Regions from separate parts of the Colwellia sp. BRX10-9 genome, predicted to be linked through region 2. Evidence: riboswitches for the same ligand, from Rfam matches in the RefSeq annotation. Region 2 holds a riboswitch; the other holds the start of a gene.
The links. A riboswitch is a leader RNA that binds a small molecule or an ion and turns the genes downstream of it on or off. The one in region 2 is predicted to bind cyclic di-GMP.
Positions count from the first base shown of each region.

Region 1: another riboswitch for cyclic di-GMP. It lies ahead of H4J69_RS16560 (DUF3718 domain-containing protein); the one in region 2 lies ahead of H4J69_RS13825 (GGDEF domain-containing protein).

Region 1 covers NZ_JACGVV010000035.1:19,442-24,826, reverse strand. The annotation lists gene H4J69_RS16580 (acetyl/propionyl/methylcrotonyl-CoA carboxylase subunit alpha) at 1-1,056, shown strand, start outside; gene H4J69_RS16575 (hydroxymethylglutaryl-CoA lyase) at 1,056-1,973, shown strand; gene H4J69_RS16570 (CoA transferase subunit A) at 2,042-2,749, shown strand; gene H4J69_RS16565 (3-oxoacid CoA-transferase subunit B) at 2,770-3,426, shown strand; cyclic di-GMP riboswitch class I at 3,675-3,774, shown strand; gene H4J69_RS16560 (DUF3718 domain-containing protein) at 3,838-4,197, shown strand; gene H4J69_RS16555 (patatin-like phospholipase family protein) at 4,396-5,385, shown strand, end outside.
Region 2 covers NZ_JACGVV010000024.1:39,334-44,718, reverse strand. The annotation lists gene H4J69_RS13830 (hypothetical protein) at 1-1,566, opposite strand, end outside; cyclic di-GMP riboswitch class I at 1,726-1,808, shown strand; gene H4J69_RS13825 (GGDEF domain-containing protein) at 2,039-3,040, shown strand; gene H4J69_RS13820 (cytochrome c) at 3,291-3,590, shown strand; gene recQ (DNA helicase RecQ) at 3,663-5,385, opposite strand, start outside.

The DNA of each region.
Region 1 (5,385 bases), on a different contig from region 2:
ACACAAGAACAGTTAGTCATTAATGGCCACTCTTTTGAAGCGCGAATTTACGCTGAAGACCCAAATAATGATTTTTTACCCGCAACGGGCACGCTAGATTTTTTACAACCGCCAGCAGAAAGCGCACATGTTCGTGTTGATACCGGTGTTCGTCAAGGTGATGAGGTGAGTGTATTTTACGATCCTATGATAGCCAAGCTAATTGTCTGGGATGAAAATCGTGAAAAAGCACTGCAACGCTTAACAAAAGCCTTGTCGGAATATCGTATTAAAGGTGTTACCACCAATATTGATTTTCTTTATAACTTAGCGACATCAAAACCGTTTATTAATGAAGAAATAGATACCAGCTTTATCGAGAAATACGACAGTGAAATATTTCATGATAACAAACAAGCGTTAGCCGACGAATTACCGATGGCAGCTTTGTATTTAGTGCTTTCACTGGCTGAACAAGCGAAACAAAAAGCAGCAACGACCAAAGATCCTTTTTCTCCTTGGAATAATACCTCGGCGTGGCGCTCTAACGAAGCGCATAATCACCGAGTAGTTCTTGCTCATAATGATATTGAATATCCAGTGACTGTTGAACAGAAACGTCAAGGTAATCGTAGTTACTATTTAATTTCAGTTGCAGGACGAACAGTTGATTGCCAAGGTCGAATTGCCGGTGACACACTCCATGTCAGTATTGATGGCTATCGCAGTCAAGCCACTATCGCCCACAACATTGACAGTTCAGGTGATCAAATTAGCTTATATCGTCAAAATGGCGTTTTTAACTTTATTCATATTAAACCTGATTGTGGTGACAACAATGCTGATGATAATCATGGCGGCCTATTAGCACCGATGAACGGTACTATGGTCAGCGTGTTAGTCAAAGCCGGCGATAGTGTGACTAAGGACCAACCCTTAATGATCATGGAAGCGATGAAAATGGAGCACACCATTCGAGCACCTGAAGACGGTACCATTGATACCTTATTCTACGCCGAAGGTGACATGGTTGATGGCGGCAGCGAATTACTTGCTTTTACGCCACAGGAATCATAATGAGCTCCCTTGCTAATAATACCTTACCTAAAAAAGTAAAAATCGTTGAGGTTGGCCCGCGTGATGGCCTACAAAATGAAAAACAACAAATCAGTGCCGAAGATAAAATTGCCTTAATTAATCTGCTCAGTGATGCCGGAGTCACTTACATTGAGAGTGGCAGCTTTGTTTCTCCGAAATGGGTGCCTCAAATGGCAACATCGACTGATGTTTTCAATGGAATAGCACGTAAAAAAGGGGTCACTTACGCTGCCCTCACGCCAAATATGAAAGGTTTTGAAGCGGCTGTAGCGGTTAATGCCAGCGAAGTTGCCATTTTTGGCGCGGCCTCTGAAGCGTTTAGTCAAAAAAACATTAACTGTTCAATTGCTGAAAGCCTTGAGCGATTTGAACCGATAATGGCTGCAGCCAAAAAATTAAACATTCCGGTACGAGGCTATGTTTCTTGTGTTGTCGGTTGTCCTTACGAGGGTGAAGTATCACCAGAAAAAGTGGCTGAAGTGGCTGAAAAACTTTACCAAATGGGCTGTTATGAAATATCGCTTGGCGATACGGTTGGTGTAGGCACACCTGTTAATGTACAGAAGATGTTACAAGCGGTTAGTGCCCGTGTACCTAAGGCTAAACTAGCGGTTCATTTTCATGATACCTATGGTCAGGCGTTAACTAACATTTACACCGCTTTACAAAATGGTATTGCCGTTATTGATAGTGCCATTGCTGGATCGGGTGGTTGCCCTTATGCTAAGGGCGCTTCAGGTAATGTTGCCACTGAAGATGTGGTTTATTTACTCAATGGTTTAGGTATTAATAGCGGTATTAATTTAGATAAATTAGTCCATGCCGGTTGGTTTATCAGTGATAAATTAGGTAAAACCCCGGCATCTAAAGTTTCTAATGCCTACCGTGCACAGTAATAAATATAATAATAAATGACGATGTATGATAAATACTCTATAGAAATAAATGTAATGAGGATTAAATAATGGCCGGATTTGACAAAGTAGTAGCAAGCTATGAAGAAGCGATGGCAGGACTTGAAGACGGCATGACCGTTATCTCGGGTGGCTTTGGTTTATGTGGTATCCCAGAAAATCTAATTAGTGAAATAAAGCGCAAAGGCACTAAAGCATTAACGATGGTTTCAAATAACTGTGGTGTCGATGATTTCGGTTTAGGTGTGTTACTGCAAGACCGTCAAATCAAAAAAATTGTTGCATCATATGTTGGTGAAAACGCTGAATTTGAACGTCAAATGATGAATGGTGAATTAGAAGTAGAACTCACACCACAAGGCACTTTAGCTGAAAAAATGCGAGCTGGTGGTGCTGGTATACCTGCTTTTTTTACGGCAACAGGTTATGGAACACCGGTAGCAGAAGGTAAAGAAGAGCGTGAAATAGACGGTAGAATGTATATCCTTGAGCCCGCAATTAAAGGTGACTTTGCAATTGTTAAAGCCTGGAAAGCCGACCGTTACGGTAATTTGGTTTTTAGAAAAACAGCACGTAACTTTAATCCTATGGCAGCAACGGCAGGCAAAATTACCGTCGTTGAAGTTGAAGAGATAGTTGAACCTGGCGAGCTAGACCCAGACCAAATCCATACACCAGGTATCTATGTTAATCGATTGATTTTAGGTACATTTGAAAAACGCATTGAACAACGAACTGTTCGTACTGCTCAGTCATAAATAATTCCGGAGACTAAACAATGGCTTTAACAAGAGAACAGCTAGCACAACGTGTAGCACAAGAATTACAAGACGGTTATTACGTTAACTTAGGTATAGGTATTCCAACGTTAGTTGCTAACTATATTCCTGCGGGAATAGAAGTGATGCTTCAATCTGAAAATGGTTTACTTGGCATGGGACAGTTTCCCACCGAAGACGAAATTGATGCAGATTTAATTAATGCCGGTAAACAAACGGTCACGATGGCAAAAGGTGCCTCTATCTTTGATAGTGCCGAGTCATTCGCAATGATACGTGGCGGACATGTCGACTTAACAGTACTAGGTGCCTTTGAGGTCGATGTAAACGGTAACATTGCTTCATATATGATCCCAGGCAAGCTGATTAAAGGTATGGGCGGTGCTATGGATTTAGTTGCGGGTGCTGACAATATTATTGTTACTATGACTCACGCTTCTAAACATGGTGTTTCAAAACTTTTATCTAACTGCACTTTACCGTTAACAGGTAAGTGTTGTATTAAAAGAGTACTCACTGATTTAGCCTTTATCGAAATTAAAGATGGCAAGTTTCATTTATTAGAGCGAGCACCAGGGGTCAGTATTGAGGAAATAATAAAACTCACTGAAGGTGAATTAATTGTTCCTGAGCATGTCCCTGAAATGAAATTTTAATAACCTAGCGGCATATTAATCATACGATTAAATAAAAAAAGAGCTTTAGCTCTTTTTTTTTACTCTATATTTTAACATTACATTAAAGTTCACTTAATGGTTTTGATAGTCACCATTCGATTAAGCACATGTTCTATTTGAAAAAAAATTGATAAAAGTGTTTTTTTTATTAAATTTCTTTACGCATGTCACTAGCGTATTACACATTTTTCTTGCATTTATTGGCTCAATTCGCAATACTAAAAGGGACAAAGAAAAGGCAAAACACGTGAAATCGTGTTACGCAAAACCACCGGTCTAAGGGATTTATGTTTTATATATAAATTCTATGACAGCGGAGTCACCTCGTTATACAAGGTACATCCCGTGGTTTTTTCCTTTACTAACTAAATTAATTACAAGGTTACTAAAATGAAAAAATTATTACTAGCTTCTACCATCACTATTTTAACATTAACGTCTGTTGTATCGGCGCCGAAAGCACAAGCTGCTGACATCGCTCAAAGCGTTTGCCAGTATGTAGCTGCAGACGACAAGAAACGCATGCGTTCGTTCTTAAAAACGAATAGATTAAAAATTCGCACTATCTTTCATGGTATTGAGTGTAATGGACAGAATCTGTTGGCGTTTGCATCGTCTAATGGTTCAGTTAAAACAGGTTCTTTGATGATTTCAAAGTTACCAAAGAAAGTTGTTTCTGAAAACTTAGCTATTTTGCAAACCGGATCGCAACCATTGATAGACGCAGCTAACGAACGCGTTAGCAGCTAAACTTATTTTTTAGTAGATGTTATTTGTTCAATCAAGTGTACTGTTTTACTAGATAATAATTCTATGTCATTTTAAAAAGCCTGCTTCTGCAGGCTTTTTTTTGCCTTAGTCATTTCAATCTATTTTTTGACTCGTTAAGCTAGCACCAGGTTAAAAAACTGATTACACTTAAGTTATACGAAGAAGACTGCGATATACATGTTGAATAAAAGAAGTTATAAAGACAGTAAGAATGCTTTAGTACTTACTGGCGGTGGCGCTCGAGCGGCTTATCAAGTAGGTGTGCTTTCTGCCATATCAAAATTTGTCCCTAGAAATCATGGCATCCCCTTTCCCATTATATGTGGCACCTCTGCTGGTGCTATAAATACCACAGCGCTAGCCTGTTATTCTTCATGCTTTCATTTGGGGGTAAAAAAATTAGAATGGGTTTGGAAGAATATTAATACCAGTCGAATATACCATAGTGATGGTATTCGGGTTTTCTCACATTTGGCGAAAGGTATGCTGGCAAGTTTCCAAGCAGATTATGCCAATAAAAGTGCGCGTAGTTTACTAAACAACGCGCCACTTCGTGACTTACTGAATATGGTGGTCGACTTTAAACGTATCGACACCAATATTTTACGTGGCTATTTATCTGCAGTTTCTATTACTGCATCAAGTTACAGTAATGGCGATTCAATTAGTTTTTATCAATCTGATGAGTCTATTTCTCCTTGGTTTCGCGCTAAACGTCGTGGTGAGCCTTGCCAAATTAATAGTGAGCACTTAATGGCTTCTGCCGCTATTCCCCTTGTGTTTCCTTCAATCAAAATTCGCCAAGAGCATTATGGTGATGGGTCTATACATCAACTTTCACCGTTAAGCCCTGCGATACACTTAGGTGGAGAAAATTTGTTTATTGTTGGTGTTGATCAACCTAAAGCACCACTTCATAGTAAAGTGAATAATCCTCATCCTCCGACAACCTCTACTGTTGCCGGTCATTTACTTGATACTATTTTCTCAGATACATTACACAGCGATATTGAACGTCTAGAACGAATTAATGAAACAATAAAACTTATACCACCAGAACTTAGAAAAGAAAAAGATGGTTTAAAACCGATATCATCATTTCTCCTTAATCCCAGTCATGACTTTAATGCCATGGCCGTAGAGTATTTTTCAGACCTACCACTATCG
Region 2 (5,385 bases):
TGTTTTTGAAACTTCGAGCATAATTTTATCATTAAAGTGAAAGGTAAGCTCTTGCCAGTTAACAACTGATAAGTAGCCAATCGCTAAGGGATAGTCGTATTTCCTCGCCATTTTATAATTCAGTTGATAATTTCTTTTCGTTTGGGAGGGCGTTACCAAATAAGATAATGGCTGTTCCTCTTCATCGTATACTTGATTTAAGCGCAACGTTCTTTGTCTTAACCCAAAAAAAACCAACGTAATGACTAATAAAATAACGATCACAATCAATAAATATATAACTTCTTTTTGCGCGATAAATTTTGCACTGAATTGAGTTTGTAGCTTACTCTGTTCAGCGAGATTCAGGATTAAATTTCGACTTTTATCATTTGCACTTAACATTTGACTGGAGTCAATAATTAAAGAGGGTTCAGCCTTTTTCTGAAACTGTTGAAGTAATTCAAGATAATTTTTATGGGCCATTAACGCATTTTTATAATCACCGTTTTGCTGATACATATGACTTAATAAAAGTAATAATTTAGCCTGCTTTTTTGATAGCTTTATGTGTTTAGCAGTTAATTCAGCTAATTGAAGGTAATGTTGGTATACAGCTTTATTGTTTAATAGACTTGAGGTCTCTGCTAATAGAATTAACGAGGTTAAATAAGGCTTATTTAAGCTCTTTTCATTAAATGTAGCACTGGCTGATAATAGCCAATTATGTGAGTCACTAAATTCTCCCTGCTTTAATAACACCTCTGCCAATCCTAATTCAGCATAGGCAGCACTAATTGGAGCATTTTTATTTTTGCCGTGTTTTTGTGCTTCCCAAAAAGCATTGTAAGCATCATCAAATAAATTTAACTGAAAATAAGCACGGCCTAAGTGTAAATAAGTTTGGTCAATATTAGCCAGTTTGTCTAAATCAAATTTTAACGTTAATAGCTTATTTTGCATGGTTAGCGATGTTTGATAATCGCCTAAATAATAATATGCCGTTGCTAAAATTTCTAAAAGACAAAGGTGATCCTCATACTGAGGATTTACCGAAATCAGCACCTTAACTTGATTAAGATCATTCATCGATAAATCGTTTTTATTTTGCAACGCATAGGTAACAGCTCGATAACTCAAAGCAATTAAACGATATTTTAGCACTTGTGGAGAATCTGCCATTAAAATAACATTGGTTGCCATATTTTGAGTTTGTTCATACTTCTCTTGTAAATAATAGCCATCTGCAACTTTCAGCAATAAATTAAACTTTATGGCTGGTTCAAGTCCTTGCAGAGAAATTCCATCTTGCGCAAAATGAAATGCTTCGCTATTTTCACCCTTATTATTGGCAACATCAGCAAGAAGGATGAAGGTTTTTCCACGAATTTGGACGGTATAATTTTCTTGAGATCCCAAAATTTTTTTTGAAAGTGTAATGATCTCTTCGTAGGGAAGGTTTTCAGCGTCTTGTAAAAAATAGCGCTCAACATCTTTAATGTTTTGCTCAACGTTTAAAGCATCATTGGCAAAACAAAATAAAGGAGCTATAAAAAAACAAAGGATCAACAACAGTTTACAGGGCATTATTAACTAAAATCCTTTATCTAATGATCAGTAGAGTGATCAGCCATAACCTATAAATTTATCTATTACTTATAGGTTTTCGTTACGGTTCAACAAATTATTCATAATAAAGGTTTACAAGCATAGTTCAACGCTTATAATGAATTTAGAGTTTCTAAAACTCGAAAAGGGCAAATCTAGTGAAAGCTAGAGACGCAAAGTTACCGGTCTAAGGGGAAACCTAGGATAGCGGAACTGCCAAGTATAGATATAGTGGGGGCTTGTCTTTATTTTGAACAGTTTGCTTTCGGTATACTTTGCGGTCCTTCCCTTATTTTTAATTATTTTCTGTCATATATTACCTTCATTTAAAATACTATATAACTAAATATATGTTTTTTATAGACAAAAAATATATGTGGTACTTTACTTGTTTATACTAGAAAATGGTCTATTGATATTATTAATTGGGTGTGCAAATTGAGATGGAACAATGAAATATCATGATTCCATAAAACAAGCTGAACTAAAAATGAACATGGCCGTAAAACAATTACAGCGGTGGTTTTTACCTGTCAGCCCAATTAATTATTCAGTTAGCTACGAATATATTAATAAAAAAAACATTCTTCTTAATACTGCCATTGAAAATAAACTTGCCACGGGTAAAAAGCTTGATGATTTTTTCATTGAAGAAAACTATCGCCAATTCATTTTAGGCCAAAGTAAATTCAGAGATGAACTCATTGACGACCTAGATGACGTTGTCACCCATGTTGAAAAAAACAGCCAAAAATCATCGCAGAGTATTAATAAACTGATTACCACGCTAGACGGCAATATTTCTGATCTACAATCTGCCGATAAAGAAAAAATAGTCGTTGCGGTAAATAGCATTCGCCAGGCATCTAAAGCCTTTAAACTACACCAACAAAAATTTGCTGAACATATTTCTTTTACCCGTAAAAAGACCCAGGCGTTAAAAGTTGAATTAAAAGAAGTACGTGAAGAAATTTACATGGATCCACTTACCGGTCTTTATAATCGTAAAGCTATGTCTAAGCATTTAGATTTATGGCTAACAGAAGATCCAAGTCGGCAAGTTGCCGCAATTGTCGTCTGTGTTGATCAAATTTCAGAAGTTAATCTGCAATTCGGTCATTTAATTAGTGATGTTCTCTTATCAAAAATAGCCAGTAAAGTGAGTAGTTATGTTGATGGCAGCGGTCTACCAATACGTTCAGGTGGCGATGAATTTTTAATTCTGTTACCTGATATTGACAAAGAAAGTGCTCGAGAAATTGCCAGTAAAATAACACATGGCGTTGAAAAGCTGCGCTTTGTTAGTAGTAAGTCTGGTATTAGATTACCTCAAATGACATTGTCTACTGGTGTAGACACCTTTAATATTGCTGAAAATGCCAGCAGTATCTTAAAAAAATCACGCCTGTTACTACCCGATTTATACAAAAAAAATAATACATTAAGTTCTTAATCGCTCAACAAGATACTTTTTGCTTGATGACATTTTTCTCTCGCTGATATTTTCACTTCAATAAATAATATCAGTGATAGTATGCCCAACTTTACTCAATATAATCGGTAATAATCTTAATATACTCGGTGGTAAATCAAAGAAGATTACATTGCGAGTGCTTAGCTAAAAATAGTCGACGACAGCCTCCTTGTTTTCTCATATACTGAATGCAGTGTAAAATTCCTAACGACTAAGAGAGAAATAATTTATGAAAAAAATTACTTTAGCTGTTGCTGCTACTTTAATGATGGCGTCTCCTGTTTTTGCTGGTGATGCTGCTGCTGGTAAAGCAAAAACTGGTATGTGTGCTGCTTGTCATGGTGCTGCTGGTATCTCTGCGGTACCTATGTACCCAAACCTTGCTGGTCAAAAAGAAGCTTATCTTGCTAAACAGTTGAAAGACTTTAAAGCGGGTAAACGTAAAGATCCTGTTATGGGACCTATGGCTATGGGTTTAAGTGATGAAGATATCGCAAATATTTCGGCTTATTACGCTAGTTTAAAATAAACTCAGTAATTATTGTTGAACCTGGTTCATCAAAAATAAAATTAAAAAACGCTCAATTGAGCGTTTTTTGTTTTAAGCATTATGCTGTTGAATAACTTGCAAAAAGTCATGTCCATAACGGGCAAGTTTTGTATCACCAATACCATTAATATTTAGCATTTGCTGTGATGTTTTTGGCTTTATACGCGCAAGCTCTGACAACGTTGCATCATTGAAAACAATGAATGGCGCAATATCCTCTGCATCTGCAATCGTTTTACGCAAACTTCTTAATTTAACAAATAAGACACGGTCATAACGTTTATCGGTTTTATCTTGTTGCCAATAACTCGCTTTTTGCAACCTTGGTGAAGCTAACATTAAGGGTTCATCCCCTTTCAACACCGAGCGCGATGCTTGTGTTAAAAATAACGCAGATTGTTGAGAAATATCTTGCTGTAAAAATCCCAAATGAATCAATTGTCTAATAATAGCAAACCAATATCCCGGAGTTTTACTTTTACCGATAGCGAAAGTGGACACTTTTTCATGCTGCAGTTGCCTAACTTTTTCAGTTAACTCCCCTCTGAGCACTTGCACAACATGTTCAATATCACCTTGTTGCTGGATACGAAACACACAAGATAAGACTTTTTGTGCCGCTTCAGTAGCGTCAAATTGAGTGGGTGGATCTAAACAAATATCACAGTTACCACATTTTTTAGTGGTAAATTCTGCAAAATAATTAAGTACAACTTGTCGACGGCAGGTTTGAGCTTCAATAAAGCCTTTTAACGCTTGAAAACGCTGTTGTTCAACGTTCACCCTTTCTTCATTATCACCATCAGCTATATACTTGGTAATGCGTTCTACATCTTTTTCATCATACAAAAATAACGCTTCTGCCGCTAAACCGTCTCGGCCAGCACGGCCAATCTCTTGATAATATGACTCGAGTGTTCTTGGAGGTTCAAAATGAATCACAAAGCGGATATTTGATTTATTGATGCCCAATCCAAAAGCTACGGTGGCAATAACCACTTGAATATTATCTTTGGCAAAACCATCTTGGACAATATTGCGCATCTCTGTTTCCATGCCAGCATGATAGGCAGAACAATTTATACCCGCACTTGCTAACATTTTAGATAATTTCTCAACTTGCCAGCGGCTACTACAGTAAACAATGCCGCAATCATCACCACGCTTTTTAATGTAGCGTAACACCTGGTGATCGCCCTTATATTTATCCGCTAAGGTAAAACGAATATTAGGCCGGTCAAAGCTATCAAGATGAATATAAGGATCAGTCAATGCGAGTTGAAGAAGAATATCTCTTCGGGTTGTAACATCGGCAGTTGCTGTTAACGCCATAACCGGTACCGATGGAAATCGTTGTTTAATTGTATGAAGTTGTGTGTATGCCGGCCGAAAATCATGTCCCCATTGTGAAATACAATGTGCTTCGTCAATAGCAAATAAACTTATCTGTATGCTTGCCAAGCGTTGCATAAAATAATAATTTTTTAAACGCTCTGGAGCTATGTATAACAACTTAAGCTCACTACGAGATAAGCGCTCAAAAATATCATTGATTGTTTCTTGATCTAAACTCGAATTAACAAAAGCCGCTGAAATACCTTGTCGAGTCAAACCATCAACTTGATCTTTCATTAAAGCTATTAAGGGTGAAACAACGATGGTTATTCCTGGTAATAATACGGCAGGCAGTTGATAACACATCGATTTACCACCACCCGTTGGCATAAGTACTAAACTGTCTCGACCTTGAAATAATTGCTGAATAATTTCTAAT